Regions from separate parts of the Paenibacillus haidiansis genome, predicted to be linked through region 1. Evidence: predicted binding sites of a transcription regulator. Region 1 holds the regulator's gene; each other region holds the start of a gene.

Region 1 (4,190 bases):
ATGATTGGATGGATATTGAACCGGCTAGAAGCGGCATGCTTGACAATCCGCTGCGGGACATTTCCTTCGAGCAGTTTATGGAGCAGGTAAAGGATAATTTGCGCGCCAAGCTGCCGGAATATGAAGAGCGCGAAGCTCAGACCCTCATGCTGGGCGAAGTGAATCGCGCCTTTGCCGAGGACAAGCATCTCTTGATCGAGGCGGGGACCGGTACCGGCAAATCGCTCGGGTACCTGCTGCCGGCCATTTATCATAGCGTAAAGCAAGACGAGAAGGTTATGGTCAGCACGCATACGATCAACCTTCAGGAGCAGCTGCGGGAACGGGATATCCCCCTGCTGACGGAAGCCGTGCCGTTTCCGTTTACGGCCGCGGTGTTTAAAGGAAGACAACATTATTTGTGTTTGCGCAAATTTGAACATAAAATGAATAGAAAGGACTTTGCCACACCTAAAGAAGAGGTGATAACGGCGGCCCAAATGATCGTCTGGCTGGCGCAGACGGAGACGGGGGACGACGAAGAACTCAATCTGGGAAACCGGGGCAGCGATTTCTGGGAAACGGTGGCTAGCGAATCCGATTCCTGCCTTGGCCGGTCCTGCCCGTGGTTCCGCAAGTGCTATTACCATAAGGCCAAGCATGAAGCCGGGGTGGCCGACGTGGTCATTACGAACCATTCCAAGCTGTTTACGGACATTCAGGCCGGGCATCAGCTCCTGCCGGGCTACGACCGCCTGGTCATCGACGAGGCGCACCATTTGGAGGAGGTCGCCGGCAAGCATCTCGGCTTGCAAATGAAATATTTCACCGTTGTCCATACGCTTACCCGGCTGTTTAAGGACAGCAAGACCGGACAATTGCCGAACCTGAGAACGATGCTTGGTCATGCGGAGGGCGAAAAATCGGCGGAATGGTGCTCGGTCATCGACGGATTGTATCCTTCGCTGCTCGATGTGAAAGATTGTTGGGACCGGCTGGCGGAACAATTGTTTGCGCTCATGCCGGAACGCAGTGATGCGGCCCCCGGCGACCCCGGACAATTCGTGCTCCGGCTCTTGCAGGACAAGAAGCCGAAAGTCTGGGAGGCGCTTTCCGCGATCGAGAATCAGATCTATACCACGCTTTCCGATACGATCCGCAAAGGGGAGCGTCTGCTTGCCGAGCTGAAGGACGACGACAACGATTACGGATTCGACAGTTTAGTCACCGATATCAGCGGCCTGTTCAAGGATCTGGCCGGCGAGCGCGACGCCCTGCGGTTCTTCATGAAGATGGACGATGCCAATACGGTCTACTGGCTCGAAGGAAACGGCACCTATCGCAGCAAATCTCTGCAATTGTTTGCGGTTCCGATCGATGTGAGCACGCAGCTGAAAGGATTTTTCTTCGATAAGAAGAAAAGCGTGGTCATGACTTCGGCTACGCTGTCGGTGGATAAATCGTTTCAATATATGATCGACCAGCTTGGGCTCGGGGAAGCGGCGGAACAGGAGCGGCTGCTTACGGCGATGCTTCCCTCGCCGTTCAATTACCGCGAACAGGCGCTTGTGGTCATCCCGCGTGACTTCCCCAGCGTGAAGGGCAGCGTGGGCGACGATCATTTTGTGCGTACGCTGGTGCAATCGCTGGCCGATACGGCGGTCGTCACGAAAGGCCGCATGCTGGTGTTGTTCACTTCCTACCGGATGCTAAGGCAGGTATACGATCCGCTCAAGGAGCTCTTGGCGGAGCAGGGAATTACCGTGATCGGGCAAGGCATGGACAGCGGAAGCCGGACCAAGCTGACCCGGCGCTTTCAGGGACAGAACGCCTCCGTGCTGCTGGGAACCAACAGCTTTTGGGAAGGAGTGGACATCCCTGGAGAAGCGTTGACCAGTCTCGCCATCGTCCGGCTGCCGTTTCAACCGCCCAACCATCCGCTCGTTGAGGCCAAGAGCGAACGGCTGCAGCAGGAGAAGAAGAATCCGTTTATGAAGCTGTCGGTTCCTCAGGCCGTGATCCGGTTCAAGCAAGGCTTCGGACGGCTGGTCCGGTCCTCGCAGGACCGCGGGATCGTGGTCGTTTACGATACGCGCATCTTGGAATCTTACTACGGAAAGTATTTTTTATATTCTTTGCCTGGACCGAAGATGGAGCATATGCCGCTTGGGCAGATGGTTCCTCGCATTTCGGAATGGCTGGATGTATAAAGAGCGAGATTTATAAAGAGTGATGAATAAGAGCGGTAATTGTTGTTCAAATCGCGCCAAATAGGGGGATAACCAATGAAAACGGAAAAAATTTCGGATGCTGTAGTACGCAGATTGCCGGTGTATTTGCGGTTTCTCAATGAATTGAGCCGCCGTGAAGTTCCGACGGTATCGTCCCAGGAGCTGGGACAGAAGCTGGATCTCAATCCGGCGCAAATCCGCAAGGATCTCGCGTATTTCGGCGATTTCGGCCGCAAGGGGATCGGCTACGATGTGCCCTATCTGATCGAAAAGATCAGGCAAATTCTCAATTTGGACCAGCAGATCAACGTCGCTTTGATCGGTGCCGGTAATCTCGGTCAGGCGCTGTCCAATTACAATGCTTACGTCAAGGACAATATGAAAATTGTGGCCGTTTTTGATTCATCGCCCGCCAAAATCGGCACCATGATCAACAACATCGAGATTCAGCCGATCGAAGAGCTGATCGAAACCGTAAAGAAGAAAAATATCCGTATCGGCATTATTACGGTACCGGACGTAGAGGCACAACGCGTGGCCGACCAGCTTATCGAAGCGGGGATCGGGGCGATCCTCAATTTTGCTCCGATCATCATCAAGGCCCCGGCCGAAGTGCGCGTGCATGCGGCCGATTTCACAACCGATTTGATGAGCTTGGCGTATTATTTGGATGGGGGAAAGGAAACAACCAATGACGACTCGAAAATGGCTGATTAAAGATGGAACTTTTGCCGTACTTGACCGGGAAAACCCGGTTCTTCGCGGCTATATGCTGATTGAAGGCGACACGATCGCCTATATCGGCGAAGACCGGCCTGTGGGAGCGGAAGGAGCCGAAACGTTCGACGGCAAAGGCCTGCTGTTTCTGCCGGGCCTGATCAACACCCACGGCCATGCCGCGATGTCCCTGCTTCGCGGTTATGGCGACGATATGGTGCTGCAGCAGTGGCTGCAGGAGAAAATGTGGCCGATGGAAGCTAAATTTTCGGGAGAAGACGTGTACCGGGGCACGGCACTGTCGGTTCTGGAAATGCTGAAAGGCGGGACGACGACGTTCCTCGATATGTACGACCATATGGATCAAGTGGCAGCCGTAGTCGAGCAGTCGGGCATCCGCGCCGTGCTGACGCGCGGCGTGATCGGTTTGTGTCCGCCGGATGTGCAGCAGCAGAAGCTGGATGATGCGGTGGCCTTCGCCAAGAACTGGCACGGCAAGGCGGACGGGCGGATTACGACGATGATGTCTCCGCACGCGCCTTATACCTGTCCTCCGGATTATATCGAGAAAATCGTACAGGCGGCGCATGATCTGAATCTTCCGCTTCATACGCATATGTCGGAAACGCGCGCCGAAGTCGAGCAGAATGTGGCCGATTACGGCGTTCGTCCCGTTCAGCATCTGCTCAATCTCGGCTTGTTCAGCCGCCCGGCACTGCTGGCGCACGCCGTGCATTTGACCGACGAGGAAATCGGGATTTTAGCGGATCACCATGTCGCCGTGTCCCATAATCCGGGCAGCAATCTCAAGCTGGCAAGCGGCGTGGCGCGCGTGCCCGAGCTGCTTAAGGCCGGGGTCACCGTCTCGCTCGGCACGGACGGTCCGGCCAGCAACAATAACCTCGACATGTTCGAAGAGATCCGCCTGGCGGCCCTGATCCATAAGGGAGTTTCGGGCGACCCTACGGCCGTTCCGGCAGCGGAAGCGCTCCGAATGGGCACGGAATACGGAGCTAAATCGCTCTTCCTGTCCGATACGGGCAAGCTCGCCGCCGGGATGAAGGCGGATTTCATCGCGCTGGATACGGAGCAGGCTCATTTCCTGCCGCGGACCGATTATATTTCGCATGCGGTTTACTCCGCCGGTCCGAAGGATGTAGAGCATGTCTGGGTGAACGGCAAGCAGGTCGTCAAGCACGGAGAATGCCTGACCTTGGACGAAGAGAAAGTGCGGTTCGAAGCGCAGGCGGCTTTTGAGGGCTT
Region 2 (4,190 bases), on a different contig from region 1:
GTGTCCCGGTACAATTTGGACGATCTGCCGCGGATCGCGGAGCTGGTCAAGGAGATGGGCGCCGTCCTGTGGAGCGTCTTTTTCCTCGTCCCTACGGGAAGAGGCATGGTGAGCGACATGATATCGGCGGAAGAGCACGAACGCGTGATGGAATGGCTGGCCCGTCTGCAGCGGGAGATGCCTTACGGAGTCAAGGCGACGGAAGCCCCTCATTACCGGCGGGTTTTCCTGCAGCAGAAGAAGCTGGAGGCCGCGGAGAGCGCGGCGCCGACGCCGGTCAAGCGCAAGGACCTCCTGGGCCGTTCGCCCAAAGGAGTGAATGACGGGGACGGATTCGTCTTCATCAGTCATGTCGGCGATGTGTATCCCAGCGGTTTTCTCCCCGTAAAATGCGGGAATGTCAGAGCATCTTCGCTGGCGGATATTTATAGAAATTCTCCGATATTGCAGGAGCTGCGCGATAAATCGCTGCTGAAAGGCAAATGCGGGGCATGCGAATTCAAGCAGCTTTGCGGCGGTTCCCGGGCAAGAGCTTACGCGGTAACCGGCGATTACCTGGAGAGCGACCCGTACTGCGCCTACATACCGAAGGCGCTGAGAGAATAACGGATGCGAATAACCTCATTAAGTGCCGATTTAATAGGGCGGCGTTAATGAGGTTATTTTTGATTTTCACCGGTTATTTTTTGAATGGCGCACGCACCGTTTTTCCGATATCCGCAATGACCGTCTTAATGTCTTTGGTGAGCGTTTTGACGGGTTTGGCTCCGTTCATCTTGGTATTCAATTTCTTGATCTTGGCATGCAGCTTTTGGTCGCTGGTCACATGGACCGCGTATTGGGGATAATTGACCTTGATTTGGTGGCGGACATTCTCTTCGACAATCGTGGGATTGGAGCCCTTGGTGTCCAGTCCGACCACGATGTCATTATTGTGAACGATCACCGTCGCCTTTTGCACACCGTTCGTTTTGGTGACCTTGTCCGAAATTTGCATCGGCAGCGGCTTACGCTTAATGGGAGGTGTGCTGTACAAATGCGAAGTCTGTTTCCCGCTTTGTTTGGCGCCCGGGGACTTGGCCTGATTCGCTTTAGGTTGCTTCGCTTGCGATTTTTGGGATTTGGCCTTGTTCGCCTTTGTACTTTTCGATTGCACGTTTTGTGTTTTGGACGATTTCGCCGAACGGTTTGCCGTTTGATTCGTATTGCATGCCGTGAGCGAAAAAACCAAGGCGGTCAGCAGGACGAATATGATAAACCGGAAAAAGTTTTTGGAATTCATAATGCAAAAAACCTCCTTTTTGCGTTATTTTGCTTGAATCCCAAAAAGTTATTCTGCTGCCCCGTTTCATAATTCATCCAAATCTCCAATAAAAAAGGCCTGTGCTTAAGCGGAGCGCCGCTTAAGACACAAGCCTTTATAACAGTTATTGATTTTTCGGCACAAATGTTACTTTCCAGTGATCGTCCGCAAGCTGTTCGCAAGCTGCACGATATCCCTTGCCTTCAAGCAGAGGAATCAGCGGCGCCGGTTTCATGATCGCGTGCAATACAAAGGTTTCACCCGGCTGCAACCGGTCAAACGTCTCCATGATAATGCTGAAAGGCTCCTCGCCGGCCCTAAGCTGCGGACGTACGTCGAGCTCCACGATCCCATCCGCGGAACGGTTCTCCGTAGCCATTATTCATTCACCTCCTGTCCGCCATACTCCATCGTCAGCGTGTTGGCCAGACGGGCCACGCCGCTAAGACCTTTCATCCCGCCGTACAGCGTATAGAAGAACGAGTCGGGAGCATCCAAAGAAAAGGATAAATATTGCTTCGGATCGATCCCCAGCATCTTCTCAAATAGCATCGCCGTATCATAGGCATAGAAGCAGAAGTAAGTATATTGAAATTCCGGCATCTTTTCGGCGATCGTCAAAATTTCAGCGGCGTATCGCTCCAGATTGCTTTCCGCCTCCGCAATCATGTTTAATGCGTCTTCCAGATCGACGGAGATTTTGATTGTTTTCTCATCAACCACCGTGACGGTTGCCATGGGCAACTACCCCCTGCCCGTTAGTTTTTGCCGATTTTGACTTGGAATGTTGTAGGACCTTGCTCGATATATTCCCAAGTGAACTGTCCCGGATGCATGGCCTCAAATTGGAAGCGCAGCGGTACGGGATCATGATCGTTTACCAGCAGCATCGCTTCTCCCGGCTGCAAGGCGCTGTATGCCGCAAAAATCGTTTTATGTTTTAATTGCGGCGGATATTCCGTAGCATTGATCGTTGTTTTGAAGTCCTGGCTCATACTAAAGCCCTCCTGTTATTAAAAATTTAAGTTTTCGCGATCATTATATCAATGCAGGAAACCAAGATTGTGATACTAGTCACAAAATAAAAGGACTGATGGAATCAGGGTTCCCGGCTTCGTGAATCCGTCAATGTTGAAGTGATGGCCGTCACAGGAAAGGGTTGTTTTCGCTTCCCTTGTGTACACTCTCAAGATATTTGACAAATAGTAAGTGACAAAAAAAGAACCGGGAAAACACGGGAAACGCCGATACTATAAGGGATTAGACGAGATAATATTAGAAAAACTATGACAGTAATCTTGAGAAGAAAAAAACGGTCACGTACTTTCGAATTTTGAAAGAAAAAAAGCGCGAAACCCTTTCGGGATAAGGGATTCGCGCTTTTTTTGAGTCCAGTTCACATTAGACCAGAATATGTATGACTCAAAAAATGTCGCCGCGTTATAACGGGGCGTTAGTCATTGTTAAATTCATTAACGCGAAGATTACCTAGTTCAAAGAAACCTAAATAAATCAAGGACTTTCGGTGATTTAGCTCTTTATATTATTGCGTTATAAAAAATACAAACCACTAATTTAAAGTGGATTTTCTTTATCCAAGCAAAGTGACATTTTAACAATTCACACAAAAAAGTGTCCCATTGCAGTTGTGACGCGGGTTTTCGGACTTTTATTAAATAAAAATTAGCATTGTTTCAATGGGACAAGGAACTGCACATTATTTCGAATAAATAGAGGCTAAGTAAGAGTCAAAAAACGCGACTTTATAGTTGGTCAATTCTTCAATTTGTACAGACTGGCAAATTGTGCGGAATTGCTTTATTTGCGCGGGTTCACAACTATCTTTTGTTAATGATTAAGGTAAGAGCAATTCTTCAGCATAAGATAGGAAAACCTATCATTGCATACAAAAAAATTAGGCGGACTCACTTTTTGCTGCGCCTTCTTCTCGTCTTTCTGTATTCATCGAGGAAGAAGACTTCTGCGTGACCGATGTTTGACGTATATCCTCACGCGCCATCAGTATCCCCATTATCATTCCTTCAATCTTCACTTGTTCCTTTTCGGTCAATTGATGAAATTTTGCTAAAAGTTCCAGATCAGCAGGAGAAATTGAATCGCCACTTGCAGTTTGAGTCGTAGGCTGAACAACATGTTCGGATATCTGATATTCTTTTCCTGTCACAAGCCAATCTATTGAAACAGAGAGCGCTTTGCTGATGAGCAATAAATTTGCAACAGAGGGAGCGTATTTGTCATTTTCAAGATCGCTCATATTTCCAGTGGATATGCCAGTCAATTTATTTATGTCTTTTAGCGTAAGCTTCAGTTCTTTTCGTTTGCCTTTTATCCTTTCACCAATTGTGCCCATATGAATTGATCCTCCCAGGGAAATTCGGATTTCAGTGTAAATATCTGATTTCAGAATTAAATTTATTGACAAGTTCGGATATCCGAAATAAAATAATGATAGATAGGAAACCTTATCAAGATATTACCACACATCATGATCTAACAACAGGTTTAAGGCAACCTGATCCTTGAAAACTGAATATTTACTTCTGATTGGAATTCTATGTGGAGAGGAGGATTTATGTGGCCAGATCCTTGCATGAGCAGCATGAGCTTGTAACGGGAATTGCTCAGAAAATTCTTGGGGATATTCAGATGAATGCTCCAGATGCGGAATTAATCGTATCTACTGCACACGAAGCAGCAATGGAATCTTTTATTGAGTTTTTGGAGGAACGCGAAAAATTACTGATTTCCGAACTGAGGAAAGTCACGCTTGAAATTAGTGCAAAAATTGCTGCAACAAGACAATTAAGAAATGAAGCGTCACGTGAAACTGGTAAACAAATCGCATTTAGAATGGTAGCAGCAGACA
Region 3 (4,190 bases), 180 kb from region 1:
ATGAGCGAAGCGTACAACTCGTCGGTCATGACCGTTTTTTGCTTGATCAGCTTTTGCAGTTCCGCCGAGTCCGTAATATCGCCGAACAGTACGGCACCGACCATGACGCCGTCCTTGAGCAGTATTTTTTTGTAGGTCCGCTTCCAATCGTCCTTGTTTGCGATCACCGTATGCTCCGGCCCGTCGATAAACTCGCCGGTCGAGAACACGTCGACTCCGGAAATTTTCAGCTTGGTCGATACGACCGAGCCTTCATAAGGCGCGGTGTCAATGCCGCTGATATGCTTCGCCAGCACCATGCCCTGCTCGAACAGCGGGGCTACAAGGCCGTAGCAGACGCCGCGGTGCTCGGTGCATTCGCCGACCGAGTACACATTTTCCATCGAGGTTTGCAGGTAGTCGTTGACTACAATCCCCCGGCCGACTTCAATTCCGCTCTCCTTGGCCACCGCCACATTCGGCTTGATACCCACCGCCATGACAACGAATTCGGCATCCAGCACCGTGTCGTCGGCAAACCGGAGGCCGCTGACCCGCTTGTCGCCGAGCAGTTCGACGGTTTGCGCGCCCATTTTGAATTTGATGCCCTGGCGTTCCAGCTCGGCCTTCAGCATCGAGGCCGCCTGATGATCAAGCTGGCGCTCCATCAAATCTTCCATAAGGTGGACGACCGTCACGTCCATGCCGAGCTGAACAAGCCCTTTGGCCGCTTCCAGCCCGAGCAGGCCTCCGCCGATGACAGCGGCGGTCCGGTACGTTTTGGCCGCTTCCAGCATCTGATTGCAGTCCGCAATATCGCGGAAGCCGACGACGCCTTCCTTATCCGCGCCCGGAATCGGCAGAATAAACGAATTCGAGCCCGTGGCGATCAGCACCTTGTCGTAAGGCACCCGCAGGCCGTCCGCAGCAACTACCTCTTTGCGGCTTTCGTCGATCTTGGCGACGGTCGTTCCCGTATGCAGGGTAATTCCGTTATCCTTGTACCAGTTCAAATCATTGAGCACAATATCGTCCAGCGTTTTGCTGCCTTCCAGAACATAGGAAAGCATGATCCGGTTATAATTGGGATGCGGCTCGCTCCCGAACACGGTAATGTCGAATTTGGTCGTTAATTTCAAAATTTGCTCTACGGTGCTGATCCCTGCCATCCCGTTGCCGATGACGACCAGCTTCTCTTTGGCTGTTTCCATCTCAGAATTGCCTCCTTCAATATCCGTTTGCTCCATGACTTCTGCTTTAATCGGTTTCCAACTTCATACCAAAATTATATATTTAAAATTCTAATTAAATTGTGATTTATTTCACACTAAATGTGAAACTTATCACATATTTGTTCAAATTTTTCTCTGTTTTCCACAAGGAAAAACAGAGAAGGCTGTAAATCTATGATTCAGACTTCCGAGTAGCGCGGAAAAAGAATATTATTTTCCAGGTGAATATGCGTAAATGTCATCCCTTCCAGCTCTTCCAGCCGGGCGTAGGTCGTCCGGTAAGTCGTGCAGGCGTGAGCCGGCGGTTGATAATCCCCGGTAATATCCCGCAGCCTTTTGAGAATCCGCCCCGCTCCCTCATGCTCATCCTCCAGCTCGTCGATCGCGGACCGCAGTTTGCCGAGAACCTCTTCCTCTTGACCAAGCTCCCAGTTGATCATCTTCGGAAACACTTCCGCCTCTTCCTTGGCGGTATGCTCCAGCAATTCGTCGCGAAGCTGTCCGTACAATTGCTGCACTTCAAGCAAATGAGGATCATGTTCGCCGTGAACGCGCGCGACCTTCGTCACGCTCTTTTGCAGCTCAGGCAATTCTTCCCGCAAAAACGCATGATGCTTATTGACGATGTGCTCGATCAAGGACCGGGAATCCGCTTCCTCCCATGCATCCCTTTCTTCCGCTTGCGGATGAGCCGCCGCGAGTTCCGTCAAATCGGCGACCAGTTCCTCGGCCTCGATCCCTCTTTCCGCTGCGGCCGCCTGAAGAGAGCGGTTGCCCCCACAGCAAAAATCGATTTTGCGGCGACGGAAATAATCCGCCGATTTCGGGAACCCCAGCACGATATCGCGGACTAAGTCTTCCTTGTCAAATTGCCGTTTGCGCTCAGTCATACCTGTTCCCCTCCTAACGCAATTAAACTTTGATCCTAAAAGAACTCCATTTCAAAATACTAAATTTAGCCTATCGCACCCTGAAAATGAAGCTTGTGATTCCAGTCACAAGCTTTTTGTCGATTTTAGCGCAGTGCATGTGCACGGAGCACAAAAAGGGCCGCCTTCCGTAGTCTCACTACTTCCGGCAGCCCTTAGAGATTCCGATTTAAATGATACTAAGCCTTCAATACGTCATGATCCACATAACGGTCTCCGTTCAATTCACTGATGAGTTCAATCGCCACTTTGGCCCCGTCCCCCGCCGTTATAATCGTGTGAACGCTTACGCCGGCGACCGTGCCTGCGGCCCAAATGCGGGGATTGCTGGTGCGTCCGTTACCGTCCGTCGCGATGACGGTCTTGATTCTCGGCTCTCTGCCTTCCTTCAGCTCAAGCCCGATCGCACCCGCGAGATCCGTGAGGGCTCCGGTTGCCAAAATCACATGCGAAGCCTCGTAGCTGCGGCCGGATTCCGTTTTTACCGTGACTCTTGATCCACCGTTCGTATCCACGACCGTGACTTTCTCTTCGATAAATTTGGCTCCGAACTTCTGGGCCTGCTCCCGACCGATTTTCAAAAGATCCGGCCCGGAAATGTCTTTTGCCCCATAATGGTTTTCAATCCAAGCCCGCTTCGTCATACTGGTATTGCTGTCCAGCACCAGGGTTTCCTTCCCCGCTTTAGCCAGAAACAATGCCGCGCTTGCTCCCGCAGGGCCCGCTCCGATTACGATTACCTCAGCCACAAGTACACCCACTTTCATTATAATTCGTGCCGCTTCCGCCACGGGAAAACGGCACGCCCTTCACTTAATCCACTGCTCAGCCCAGCATTGCACCTCGTTCATTACCGGGCTTAGGGCCCTGCCCTTCTCCGTCAGTTCGTATTCGATCCGTACGGGCGTCTCCGGGTAAACATGTCTGGCCACGATCCCTTCATTCTCCAGGTCCTTCATGCGTTCGGACAACATCTTGTCGCTCATTGCCGGAATCCCGTTCGAAATATCCTTGAAACGCTTGGGCCCGCTCATCAATGTCCGGATGATCAGACCGTTCCAGCGCTTCCCCAGAATCACGAACGCCGACTCGAAGCGGGGACACATCGCGAACTGATTTTCTTCCATGTGAATTCACCTCATAAATAAAAGAACACAAATTTTACGATGCTAAACTTACGATTAGTTAGTATATTACATCATAGCATATTTCCGGAGGAATGAACACGCTTAGATTATGCCAGCCCATGTTATTTTAGATTATACAATATCCGCCCGCCAGGAAAAAACCCCTACTCAAACTGAAGACGGTCCAAAATATGTAAGTGCTTACAGAGTGAAAAACGGCCGCCGGACGGCGGCCGCTAATGCTAAGTATATTCGGATTGCGGCAACTTATACCCACCACATCTCCGTGCCCGAATCCTCGATCAGAACCTGTTGCAGGTTCTTGACAGCCTTCGTGAATCCTTCCTCCGTCGACATCAGACCGTCTTCGTGCTCGATGCTTACCACGTAATCATAGCCGTGCAGGCGCAGCGCACTGATGATATCGGCCCAAGTTTTCAGATCATGGCCGAAGCCCACCGTACGGAACTGCCAAGCCCGGTCCAGCATCGCCGTGTACGGCTGCATGTCCGTAATTCCGTAACGATTGACGTTAACCGGATCGATCGTCGTATCTTTGGCATGGAAATGATGGATTGCTCCCGCCCGGCCCAAGATGGAAATGGCTTGCACCGGATCGATCCCCTGCCACCACATATGGCTCGGGTCGAGATTGGCGCCGATCGCTTCTCCCGCGGCCTCGCGCAGGCGCAGCAGGGTTGCCGGCGTGTGCACGGAGAAACCGCCGTGCAGCTCCAGCCCGATTTTGACATGATGATCGGCCGCGTATTTGCCCCATTCGGTCCAGTAAGGGATTACTTTGTTCGTCCACTGCCAATCCAAAATTTCCTGAAAATCGTTGGGCCACGGCGCCACAGGCCAATTGGGGTATTTAGCGTCCTCATGGTCGCCCGGGCAGCCGGAAAACGTGTTGACCACCGGAA
Region 4 (4,190 bases), on a different contig from region 1:
ACCGGCGTGGCGGACGAGGTTCTGGAACAGGTTGTCGAGCACGCGGCGGAAACCCTGCTCGTCGATCGTCCACATGAGCGGTTCCTCCTCCGGCAGCTCGATGTCGGCCTCGATGCCCGCCTTCTCCCACAGAGGGTACCAGGCGGCCGCGCTCATCCGGACAATGCGCAGAACGTCGTGCTCGGCCAGCGTCAAGGCGTACCGTCCGCTCGTGAGCAGATTGTAGTCGAGCAAATGGTCGATCAGCCCGCCGAGATCCTCGATTTTGCTCTCCATCAGGGCCAGGGACTGCCGCCCTTGCTCGGACAACGGCTCCTTGCGGAACGAATACAGCTGACCGCCAAGAACGGTCAGCGGCGTCCGCAAATCATGCGATAAATTACCGATCAAATTTTTGCGCAACTCCTCTTCTTCATGCTCGCGGCGCCGGCTGTAATCCAGCTCGTCAATCATATGATTGAAGGCTTGCTCCAGGCGGCCGATCTCATCCGGGCGGCCCATCGGAATTTTGACCGGCAGCCCGTTCGGCCCCGTCCAGGTCATGGCGGATTCCAAACGGAGCAGCCGCTTGCGGATATCGCGGAAGAACAAATAGGACAGCAGAATGAAGAAGGCGAACATCAAAAACATAAAGAAGCCGTAGAACCGGGTGTCTCTCCCGGAGCCTCCCGTCGAATGCTTCATATATTCGCGGGAAAGTTCAAACGACATAAACCCTTGTCCGGTCGATTCCTCGTCTCCGCCGATAAAAGCGACAACGGTAAACGGCTCGCCGCTCACGGCCTTTTTCATGTAATCGACGGCGTCCTCCGGCGTCCACTTGGACGGAATATCGCTTCGCTCCGGCAGCCGCACATGTGTCGTGCCTTCCGCGTCGACCCAAAACATCGCAGCCTCGGGGTATTTCGCCTTCAATTCCTTCAGCCTGGTATCGATCTCTTCCGCTGATTTTCCGTTCAGCGACAAGGCCTCATTGTGCCACATTTCTTCAAGAGTCATGCCGGAGCCGTAGTACGGAAGAGCCGGCGTAACCTCGTTGGGTGTTGCGGGGAACACCAGCCGGGACACGAGCCATGACGCGGACAAACTCAACGGTATCAGCAGCGGGATGAGCACGAGCGCGATGCAGATGATGATGATATAACGCGACAGCAGCGAATTGCGGAATCGGGATTTTTTCCTCCGGGGGTCATGCGATTCTCTCATGCCCGCACCCTGTACCCGATTCCGCGGATCGTCTCGATGATTTCCGGATTGGCGGGGTCGCGCTCCAATTTTTCGCGCAAATGACGGATATGGACCATCAAGGTTTTATCTCCTTCCAGATAGGGCTCTCCCCATACGGCTTCATAGATTTGCTCCTTGGTCATGATTTGCCCCAAATGTCTCAGCAGGTATTGGAAAATGTGGAATTGCTTCCCGGTCAGCACAATCTCTTCTCCATTCTCCCGGTCCTTGATCAAATTTTCCCGCTCGTAAACGAGCAAATGGCGAAGCTCCAGCGGTTCGGGGGAGGCGGTACCGCTGCGCCGGAGCAGCACTTCTACCCGCGCCGCCAGCTCATCGGGATGGAACGGCTTGGTCAGGTAGTCGTCGGCGAACTGCAGCCCCTGCAGTTTGTCGTCGATCGAGGTCCGGGCGGACAGCATCAGGATCGGGAGTGCCGGGTACTGCTTTTTCAGCCGCTGCCCGACGGTGAAGCCGTCGAGTCCCGGCAGCATGACGTCCAGGATCGCAAGGTGGCACGAGGCGGCTTCCTCCACGGCCCGTTCCCCGCTGGTAAGCCAGGTAACGGTGTAGCCCCGCTCGGTTAAATCGGCATTCACCCATGCTCCGATTTCCCGGTCGTCTTCGATATACAAAATATTTTTATTTGATATCATCATTGGAATTCTTCTTCCTTTCCGGCCTTCGGGCGCTTAACGACTCTATTGTGGCAAATTGGTGAGGAAAAATAAACTGTCGCGGACAACATTTTTTAATTTGTGATTACAATCACAAGTTCGCAAAACCCGCTATGCTAATTTCTAAGCGAGAACAGTTATCACTTAAATTTTAGTTATTTTAAATCGCATATATCGCAAAGTGCAAACGAAAAGGCCGGAGCCAAAGCAACTGGCCTGCGAACCAAGCGGATTGGTGAGGTTGCCGAAATATGATGAAAGGGGAGCGAATGATGAGCGAACTTATCAACAACCGGGAGCACAGTGTACCGGAGCAATCGCGCCGCCAAGCGCTGCTGAAGGAGATCATCAAGGAGCTGCACCAGGGCAAGAGCGTGGAGGAAGTGAAGGCGCGCTTTGAAGAAGCGGTCGGCGATGTCACGGTCGCGGAAATTTCCGCGATGGAGCACGCGCTGATGGAGGAGGAAGGCATTCCGGTCGAAGAGGTGCAGCGGCTTTGCTCCGTACATACGGAGATTTTTAAGGGCTCGATCGGGGAAATTCACCGTTCGGACCGGGCGGAGGAACAACCCGGGCATCCGGTGCACACCTTCAAGCTTGAGAACCGCGAAATCGAACGGCTGGTCAATTTCAAGCTTTCGCTGCATCTGGACAAATTCCGCAAGGAAGATTCCGAGGACGTGATCTTTAAGCTGCTGGAGGATTTGAGCCTGCTGCTGGATCTCGACAAGCACTACAGCCGGAAGGAAAATCTGCTCTTCCCCTATTTGGAGAAGTACGGGATTTATGGGCCGACCAAGGTCATGTGGGGCATCGACGACGGCATCCGAGCGATGATCAAGGAGGTTAAAGCCAAGCTGACATCCTACGATGGAGACCGGGAGACCCTATGCACCGACATCGAGCGGATTATCCAGGAAGTCAACGCGATGATTTTCAAAGAGGAAAATATCTTGCTTCCGATGGCGCTGGAGAAGCTGACCGAAGACGAATGGGTCAAAATCGCCCGCGAAAGCGAGGAGATCGGCTTCTGCCTGACGGCTCCCGAGGCGGAGTGGATTCCTAAGCGCGAGCCGCTCCCGGACACGGAGAGCGCGGAAGCCGGGACGGAAGAGAGCGGTCAGGCGCCGCAAGGCTACGTGCGGTTCCAAACCGGGATTCTCTCGGTGGAACAGCTTGAAACGGTTCTCAACCATCTGCCCGTCGATCTGACCTTTATCGATGAGAACGATGTGGTCCGTTATTTCTCCCACGGCAAGGAGCGGATCTTCGCCCGCACCAAAGCGGTCATCGGCCGCACGGTGCAGAATTGCCACCCGCCGCAAAGCGTCCATGTCGTAGAGCAGCTGCTGGCCGACTTCAAATCCGGCAAAAAGGACAGCGAGGACTTCTGGATTCCGGTCAAGGACAAATTCGTGTATATCCGGTACTTTGCGGTCCGCGATGAGGACGGACGGTATCTCGGTACTCTGGAATTTACGCAAAATATCGCTCCAATCCGGGCCCTCGAAGGCCAGAAGCGGATTCTCTCCTGAAAATAGGATCGCTCCGGTTCCCCCGATGCGGGAGCCGGGGCGAATTGTTTTTAAATAACGCCAATTTGCACGAAAATTACCAGCACTTATGATCTTTATCACTTACCGGGAGGCCTTGTGCCTACTGGATTTCCGCCCTCCCGCTTCGCTTGACCGAAGCGGGAGGTTCGCTTATAGTTGGTACGTAGGAATAATCCGATTATTATGAGAAAAAAGGTGGCTTGTACAATGTCTGAAAAAATCTACATTGGTGTTGACCTGGGCGGAACGGCGATTAAAGTCGGCATCTGCAATGAAGAAGGGCAGCTTCTTCATACTTATGAAGGGCCCACCGAAACCGAGAAGGGTGCCGAGACGATCGTCAACAACATCGAACGCTATGTTCGTTTGATCGTGGAGCAGTCCCCTTTTGAGTGGGAGCAAGTTGCCGGTGTAGGTGCCGGTGTCGCCGGCTTCACGAACGTGCGCGAGGGCATTATTATTTTGGCGCCAAATGTAGGTTTGAAGGATTTTCATATCCGTGAAATTCTGGAGCAGCGACTCGGCAAGCCGGTCAAAATAGACAATGACGCCAACGTGGCGGCCTTGGGCGAAGCCTGGGGCGGCGCGGGCAAAGGCGTCGACAACTGCGTCTGCTATACGCTCGGAACCGGTGTCGGCGGCGGCATTATTATCGACGGCAAGATCTATCAGGGCTTTTCAGGCATGGCCGGCGAGCTTGGCCATATGGCTGTCGTACCGGATCTGGAAG

What was found. Region 1 encodes Rex, which represses fermentation and respiration genes when NADH is low (regulators of the CRP and FNR family bind a similar motif). Its sites were predicted from a motif close to TTGTGAAATATTTCACAA; they were not measured.
Region 2: a site for Rex is predicted at 2,366-2,383, ahead of V3851_RS23860 (DUF2249 domain-containing protein). Genes of this name have one in related genera too.
Region 3: a site for Rex is predicted at 2,195-2,212, ahead of ric (iron-sulfur cluster repair di-iron protein). Genes of this name have one in related genera too.
Region 4: a site for Rex is predicted at 1,984-2,001, ahead of V3851_RS25695 (DUF438 domain-containing protein). Genes of this name have one in related genera too.

What each region holds. Positions count from the first base shown of each region.
Region 1 is NZ_JAZHPZ010000001.1:136,556-140,745, reverse strand. Features, by position in the region: gene dinG (ATP-dependent DNA helicase DinG) at 1-2,189, shown strand, start outside; gene V3851_RS00600 (redox-sensing transcriptional repressor Rex) at 2,265-2,927, shown strand; gene V3851_RS00595 (amidohydrolase) at 2,902-4,190, shown strand, end outside.
Region 2 is NZ_JAZHPZ010000019.1:47,186-51,375, reverse strand. Features, by position in the region: gene V3851_RS23880 (TIGR04053 family radical SAM/SPASM domain-containing protein) at 1-606, shown strand, start outside; gene V3851_RS23875 (YhcN/YlaJ family sporulation lipoprotein) at 680-1,282, opposite strand; gene V3851_RS23870 (DUF2249 domain-containing protein) at 1,428-1,682, opposite strand; gene V3851_RS23865 (hypothetical protein) at 1,682-2,041, opposite strand; gene V3851_RS23860 (DUF2249 domain-containing protein) at 2,062-2,298, opposite strand; gene V3851_RS23855 (helix-turn-helix domain-containing protein) at 3,219-3,674, opposite strand; gene V3851_RS23850 (hypothetical protein) at 3,899-4,190, shown strand, end outside.
Region 3 is NZ_JAZHPZ010000001.1:320,538-324,727, forward strand. Features, by position in the region: gene nirB (nitrite reductase large subunit NirB) at 1-1,190, opposite strand, end outside; gene ric (iron-sulfur cluster repair di-iron protein) at 1,391-2,101, opposite strand; gene V3851_RS01575 (FAD-dependent oxidoreductase) at 2,320-2,889, opposite strand; gene V3851_RS01580 (winged helix-turn-helix transcriptional regulator) at 2,950-3,267, opposite strand; gene V3851_RS01585 (sugar phosphate isomerase/epimerase family protein) at 3,535-4,190, opposite strand, start outside.
Region 4 is NZ_JAZHPZ010000024.1:29,158-33,347, forward strand. Features, by position in the region: gene V3851_RS25685 (HAMP domain-containing sensor histidine kinase) at 1-1,206, opposite strand, end outside; gene V3851_RS25690 (response regulator transcription factor) at 1,203-1,883, opposite strand; gene V3851_RS25695 (DUF438 domain-containing protein) at 2,177-3,439, shown strand; gene V3851_RS25700 (ROK family glucokinase) at 3,668-4,190, shown strand, end outside.